Nitratireductor mangrovi: one gene and its partner. The protein of the gene in region 1 interacts with the protein of each later gene in a pairwise test. Links are inferred from orthologs where the notes say so. Each region holds a gene or a part of one and is shown in the gene's direction. Other genes may lie near its edges.

What was found.
Region 2: the proteins of rpe (region 1) and eno interact in binary tests that used the Escherichia coli proteins (3 or more experiments, as listed by UniProt). The link is inferred for Nitratireductor mangrovi from one-to-one orthologs.

Annotation. Positions count from the first base shown.
Region 1 is NZ_CP042301.2:3,885,384-3,888,688, reverse strand. The notes cover bases 275-3,262. They hold rpe (ribulose-phosphate 3-epimerase), read left to right. Parts: upstream 275-1,419; coding sequence 1,420-2,106; downstream 2,107-3,262. Other genes in these bases: FQ775_RS19085 (HAD-IA family hydrolase), read left to right, coding at 2,690-3,262; FQ775_RS19090 (thioredoxin family protein), read left to right, coding at 2,136-2,693; FQ775_RS19100 (caspase family protein), read right to left, coding at 275-1,223. Outside these bases: more of FQ775_RS19100, read right to left, coding at 1-274; more of FQ775_RS19085, read left to right, coding at 3,263-3,305. UniProt on the Escherichia coli protein: Catalyzes the reversible epimerization of D-ribulose 5-phosphate to D-xylulose 5-phosphate.
Region 2 is NZ_CP042301.2:1,438,308-1,441,430, forward strand. The notes cover bases 167-2,972. They hold eno (phosphopyruvate hydratase), read left to right. Parts: upstream 167-835; coding sequence 836-2,110; downstream 2,111-2,972. Other genes in these bases: FQ775_RS07060 (isopenicillin N synthase family dioxygenase), read left to right, coding at 167-706; FQ775_RS07070 (FtsB family cell division protein), read left to right, coding at 2,187-2,513; pdhA (pyruvate dehydrogenase (acetyl-transferring) E1 component subunit alpha), read left to right, coding at 2,696-2,972. In the rest of the region: more of FQ775_RS07060, read left to right, coding at 1-166; more of pdhA, read left to right, coding at 2,973-3,123. UniProt on the Escherichia coli protein: Catalyzes the reversible conversion of 2-phosphoglycerate (2-PG) into phosphoenolpyruvate (PEP). It is essential for the degradation of carbohydrates via glycolysis.

The DNA of each region.
Region 1 (3,305 bases):
TCGTCCTTCGCGTCTTCCGGAACCTCGACTGTTACCCGGCTTATGAAATTCTGTGCCGATGTAACCTTGAGGTAGCCGATCGCCTCGTCATCGGTCGCGCCGGGCGTCTCGAGGATAGCCAGGCGGGCACCGGGGGTCACGCCATGCACTGCGCCGGCGGGCAGGGTCACGCCGGTATCGCTGACCGTGATCGGCCATTGCGGCACCACGTCATCGATCTCCGTTCCGAACACCGGCGCGTCGAGATCGCCTTCGAACAGGGGCGTGGTGTCCTTGCGGTTGATGCTCACATAATGCTGCAGAATGCCCTGAGCGAGCTGCCGGTAGCTGACATTCGGATTGGCGCCGATCTGCGAGAAGATCGTGTGCGTGAAAAGGCCGTATTTGGTCGCATCCTTGGCGCCGAGCGGCAGCGGCATCTCCGGCGTCGTCTCATTGGTCTGCGCAGCGAAGAAGGCGACCATTCCACCCTTCTCGCCAGTGCCGGAGCCGGTATCGCCGAACTCCACAGGGGCGTCCGGCTTCATCGGCGTACCGCCCGACAGATCGCGCGTCGCGGCGCCCTCGTAGAGCACCTCGCTCGGCATGCCGACCGCCTCCGGGCCGATCTTGCGTTCGACAACGTCGTCACCCGGTGCGGCGCGGGTCGCAGTGCCCGAATGGCAGGCGTCGAAGACCACCCAGACGAAAGCGCCCTTGCCGCGGATCTTTTCCAGCGCCTTGCCGATGTCGTCGTCGACGAGTGCATTGGGCATGCCCTTGCTGCGGTCGACCCAGCGACCAGTGTCCTTGGGCAGGAAGATTTCGTCGAGCCCGTCGGTCTCGGTCGAAGGGTCGGCAGCCGTCTGCTGGAAGCCATGCCCCGAAAACTGAAGATAGACGAAGTCGTCGCGCTCGACCTTGGCGGCGAGTTCGTCGAGCGACGACAGGATATGCGCCAGCGTCGGCTCGCGCGCGCCCTCGACATCATCGGCGAGCAAGAGCACGTTGGCCTCATCGAACGGCACGTGCGACTGGGTGGTCAGGAAGTCGCGCACGAAGATGGCGTCGTTGCGCGGCCCGATGAGCCAGTTGCTCTTGGAAAGGTTGGGATAGGCGGTAACGCCCACCACCATTGCGTAGTTGGTGCGCGCAAGCGCGGTGCCGCCCGCGGCGAGGACAACCGCAAGCGCGGTACCGCCGACCAGCCCGGCTGCACGCCGAACGAATTTCGTGAACGTCATCATTCACTCCCAAGCCCAGTTTGCCCCAGCGTCATATGGGTTCCCCAACAATGGGGCCGTTTTTTGGAGCGCCATTTAAGGCGCGCGGCGTGATCGAAGGCAAGAGCCCACCATCACCCGCGTGGCGGCGGCGGTTGACAATGCGCAGGGAGGGCGGCAAGCCGTTGGTGTTGCAAAAGGCAAGAGACGCTCGGCGATGACGATTGGAACCATTATTGCGCCATCGGTGCTCGCTTCCGACTTCTCGCGCCTCGGCGAGGAAGTGGAAGCCGTCGCCGCGGCCGGCGCCGACTGGATCCACCTCGACGTCATGGACGGCCACTTCGTGCCCAACATCACCTTCGGCCCATCGGTGATCAAGGCGATCCGGGATCGGACGGACAAGATCTTCGACTGCCACCTGATGATCGCGCCGGCGGATCCCTATCTGGCCGCGTTCGCCGACGCCGGCTGCGACACCATCACCGTGCATGCCGAGGCCGGGCCGCATCTCGACCGCTCGCTGCAGGCTATCCGCACGCTCGGCAAGAAGGCTGGCGTATCGCTCAACCCTTCCACGCCGGAAAGCGTCATCGAATATGTCCTCGACCGGCTCGACCTCATCCTCCTGATGACGGTCAATCCGGGTTTCGGCGGCCAGGCCTTCATCCCCGCGATCGTGGAGAAGACACGCCGCGTCAAGGCGATGATCGGGGCGCGTCCGATCGACATCGAGATCGACGGCGGCATCACGCCGGAGACCGCCCCGCTGGTTGCCGCCGCGGGCGCCAATGTTCTGGTCGCCGGCTCGGCGGTGTTCAAGGGCGGTTCGGAAGCAGCCTACCGCCGGAATATCGGGGCGATCCGGGCCGCGGCGGACGCGGCGCGCGCCGAGGCCGCGTGATGGGCGCATCCCAAGAACGGAGGTAAGAAATGGCCGCCACACCCCCTGTCTGCGAATTCGGCTGGCCGGCGGTCGACGCCATCCTGCCCGGCACGGACGGCAACCAGCATCAGATCTCCGATCTTTGCGGGCCCGGCGGTCTGGTCGTCGCGTTCATCTGCAACCACTGCCCTTACGTGAAGGCGGTGATCTCGCGCATCGTTCGCGACGCCAACGACTTGCAGGAGCACGGCGTCGGTTTCGTTGCCATCAGCGCGAACGACGCCGTCGCCTATCCCGAGGATTCCTTCGACAACATGAAGCTGTTCGCCGAGCGGCATCGCTTCCCTTTCCCCTATCTCTACGACGAGGACCAGCGTATCGCCCGTGCCTATGGCGCTGCCTGCACGCCGGATTTTTATGGGTTCAATGCCGACCTGAAGCTCCAGTATCGCGGCCGCCTCGACGCCTCGCGGCGCGAGGAGGGCCCCGCCGATCTCAGGCGTGACCTTTACGAGGCCATGCTCCAGGTCTCGCGCAGTGGCGAGGGTCCGAAAGACCAGATCGCCTCGATCGGCTGCTCGATCAAGTGGAAGGACGCCGCTTGAGCCGGACCGCAATAGGGTTGCCGGTGCGCGCGGTGCTTTTCGACCTCGACGGCACGCTGGTCGATTCGGTGGCGGACCTGGCTGCAGCCGTCAACGCGGTGCTGGCCGGGCATCGCGAAGCACCGCTGCCGGTCGGCGCGGTGCGCGGCATGGTAGGCAACGGCATTGCCAAGCTAGTCGAGCGAGCCTTTGCCGCTTCAGGCAAGCCCCTGGAGGGGCAGACGCTCGACGAGGCGGTCGCGGAGATGATGGACGCCTATCAAGGCTGTTTGACCGAGCGCACGGTGCTGATGCCGGGCGCGGTCGATGCGGTGGAGTCGCTGCGGGAAGCCGGCTTGCTGCTCGGTCTCGTCACCAACAAGCCGCAGGACGCGACGGGCGCCATCATGGACCATTTCGGCCTTGCCGCCCGGTTCGGCGTGATTGTCGGCGGGCGCGCCGATCTTGCCAGAAAGCCGGCGCCGGACATGCTGCTCGCCGCGCTCGCGCAGTTGTCGGTTGATCCCGAGAATGCGGTCATGGTCGGCGACAGCGCCATTGATGTCGAGGCAGCGCGCAACGCCTGCGTGCGATCAGTGCTGGTGCGCGGCGGCTATGCCGAAGCCGATCCCG
Region 2 (3,123 bases), 2.4 Mb from region 1 along the record:
CGAGGACAGCCCACCAGACCTGAAAGAAAGCTTCAATGGCGGGCCGGCGTCGGTACCAGAAGGGTTGACCGACGAGGATGCGCTCGCCTTCTGCTACGCGGCGACGATCTGGCCGGAGCGGCCGGTAGGCTTTCGCGAGGCGTGGCAGGCCTACTATGCCGAGATGGAGGATCTGGCTGCACGCATCATGCGTGTGTTCGCCACCGCGCTGAAGCTGCCGGAGGATTATTTCGAGGCGGCGATCAGCCGGCCGATCAGCGCGTTGAGAGCGCTGAACTATCCCGAGCAGGCAATCGCGCCAAAGCCCGGCCAGTTGCGGGCGGGCGCGCATACCGATTATGGCAGCCTGACGATCCTGTTGCCACAGGCCGGCTCCGGCGGGCTGGAAATCCGCGATCCCAGCGGCGAATGGCGTCCGGTGCCGCCGGTGCCCGGTGCTTTCATCATCAATATCGGCGACCTTATGGCGCTGTGGACGAACGACCGCTGGGTCTCAACCTTGCATCGCGTGGTGAACCCGCCGCCTGGTCCTTCGGGTTCGACGCGACGCCAGTCCTTTGCGTTTTTCCACCAGCCCAACTGGGACCAGGAGATCGCCTGCATCCCGTCCTGCCTCGAACCGGGCGCGGAACCCAGATACGAGCCAGTGCTTTCGGGTCCCTATCTGATGTCGAAGTTCCGGTCGACCGTGGCGCCAGCGGCCTGACGACGCCTGCGGCGCATTGCGTTTTCGACCGCTTCCGCTAAGAGAGGCGCGACTTTCCGATCGGAGCATGCGGGGCCGGATCGGGCCCGCCAGCCGCGCTCCACTCATCGACCGAGCGAGGGATCATCCATGACCGCCATCATCGACATCATCGGCCGCGAAATCCTGGACAGCCGCGGCAATCCGACCGTCGAGGTCGATGTGGTGCTGGAAGACGGCTCGATGGGGCGCGCCGCAGTGCCTTCCGGTGCATCGACGGGCGCGCATGAGGCGGTCGAACTGCGCGATGGCGGCAAGCGCTATCTCGGCAAGGGTGTCGAGCAGGCGGTCGACGCCGTCAATGGGGAGATTTTCGAGGCGCTGAGCGGCATGGAAGCGGAAAACCAGCTGCATCTCGACCAGATCATGATCGATCTCGACGGCACACCCAACAAGGGCCGGCTCGGCGCCAACGCCATCCTCGGTGTGTCCCTGGCGGTGGCCAAGGCGGCGGCCGAGGCTTCCGGCCTGCCGCTTTACCGTTATGTCGGCGGTGCCGGCGCGCATGTGCTTCCCGTCCCGATGATGAACATCGTCAATGGTGGCGCCCATGCCGACAACCCCATCGACTTCCAGGAATTCATGATCATGCCGGTGGGCGCGGACAGTTTTCGCGAGGCGCTGCGCTGGGGCGCGGAAATCTTCCACACGCTCAAGAAAGGCCTCAAGGAGGCCGGCCACAATACCAATGTCGGCGACGAAGGCGGGTTCGCGCCGAACATCAAGAGCGCCCAGGCTGCACTCGACTTCGTCATGAACTCGATCGAGAAGGCCGGCTACAAGCCGGGCGAGGATGTGGCGATCGCGCTCGACTGCGCGGCGACCGAGTTCTTCAAGGACGGCGACTATATCTACGAGGGGGAGAAGAAGACCCGCAATCCGAAGGCGCAGGCCAAATATCTCGCCAAGCTGGTCGCCGACTATCCGATCATCTCGATCGAGGACGGCATGGCCGAGGACGACTGGGAAGGCTGGAAGCAGCTGACCGATCTTGCCGGTGACAAGTGCCAGCTGGTCGGCGACGATCTCTTCGTCACCAACTCGGCGCGGCTGCGCGACGGCATCAAGATGGGCGTGGCCAATTCGATCCTAGTCAAGGTCAACCAGATCGGCACGCTTTCCGAGACGCTCGACGCAGTCGAGACAGCGCACAAGGCGCGCTACACGGCGGTGATGTCGCATCGTTCCGGCGAGACCGAGGACGCCACCATTGCCGACCTCGCGGTGGCGACCAATTGCGGGCAGATCAAGACCGGCTCGCTGGCGCGCTCCGACCGGCTGGCAAAATACAACCAGCTGCTGCGCATCGAGGAGGAACTCGGCCGGCAAGCGCGCTACGCCGGGCGCTCCATCCTGCGCGGCTGAGCGGCATTCGCGCATACCCGTAACCGGACGTTAAGCACGTCGCGGGCAAGGTGGCCGGGAAAGGAATCTCCCGGCAATGTGGACGCGTCAGTACAAGAAGCGCAACGGCGGCAAGTTCATCGTCCCGGTGCTGGCGGCGCTGTTCCTGACCTATTTCGGCTTCCATGCCTTCCACGGCGAGTTCGGCATCTACTCGAAATACCGCCTCGAGACACGCACGGTCGAGATGCTCGCCCGGCTCGAGGACAAGCGCGCCGAACGCCTTGAACTGGAGCGGCGCGTGCAGTTGCTGCACAACGGCACGCTGGAACGGGACATGCTCGACGAGCAGGCGCGGCGGGCGCTAAATCTGTCGGCGCCGGACGAACTCACCATCATGCGCCCGTTCGACGTCAACAATTAACTCATATCAAGTTAATTCAGCATAAGCCGAACAATAAGAACGGTTTAGCCGCATGCCAGCCATGCGTTTTTCCGCATGGCTGAAACCGCCAGCCCATGCTAGCCTTCCTGGAACAACTGGGAGGAGGCCAGTCTGTCATCCTCCCGCCTTGTCCGCAAAGAGACGCATACAGGGAGTGATGCATGAGCGCGGCGCCGAAACGCACCAAACGCCCGTCCGCCAAGACCAAGGCCGAAGCCGAGATCGCCGCGGTCGCCGCGATCAAGACCCCCAAGCCTGCCAATCTCACCAAGGAAGAAGAGCTTGCCGCCTATCGCGGCATGCTGCTGATCCGCCGTTTCGAGGAAAAGGCCGGCCAGCTCTACGGCATGGGTTTCATCGGCGGCTTCTGCCACCTCTATATCGGTCAGGAGGCTGTCGTCACCGGGCTCAAGATGGCCATGGAGGACGGCGACCAGATGATCACGGCCTACCGAGATCACGGCCACATGCTTGCCATGGACATGTCGCCGCGCGGGGTGATGGCCGAACTCACCGGCCGCCGCGGGGGCTACTCCAAGGGCAAGGGCGGCTCCATGCACATGTTCTCCAAGGAAAAGAATTTTTACGG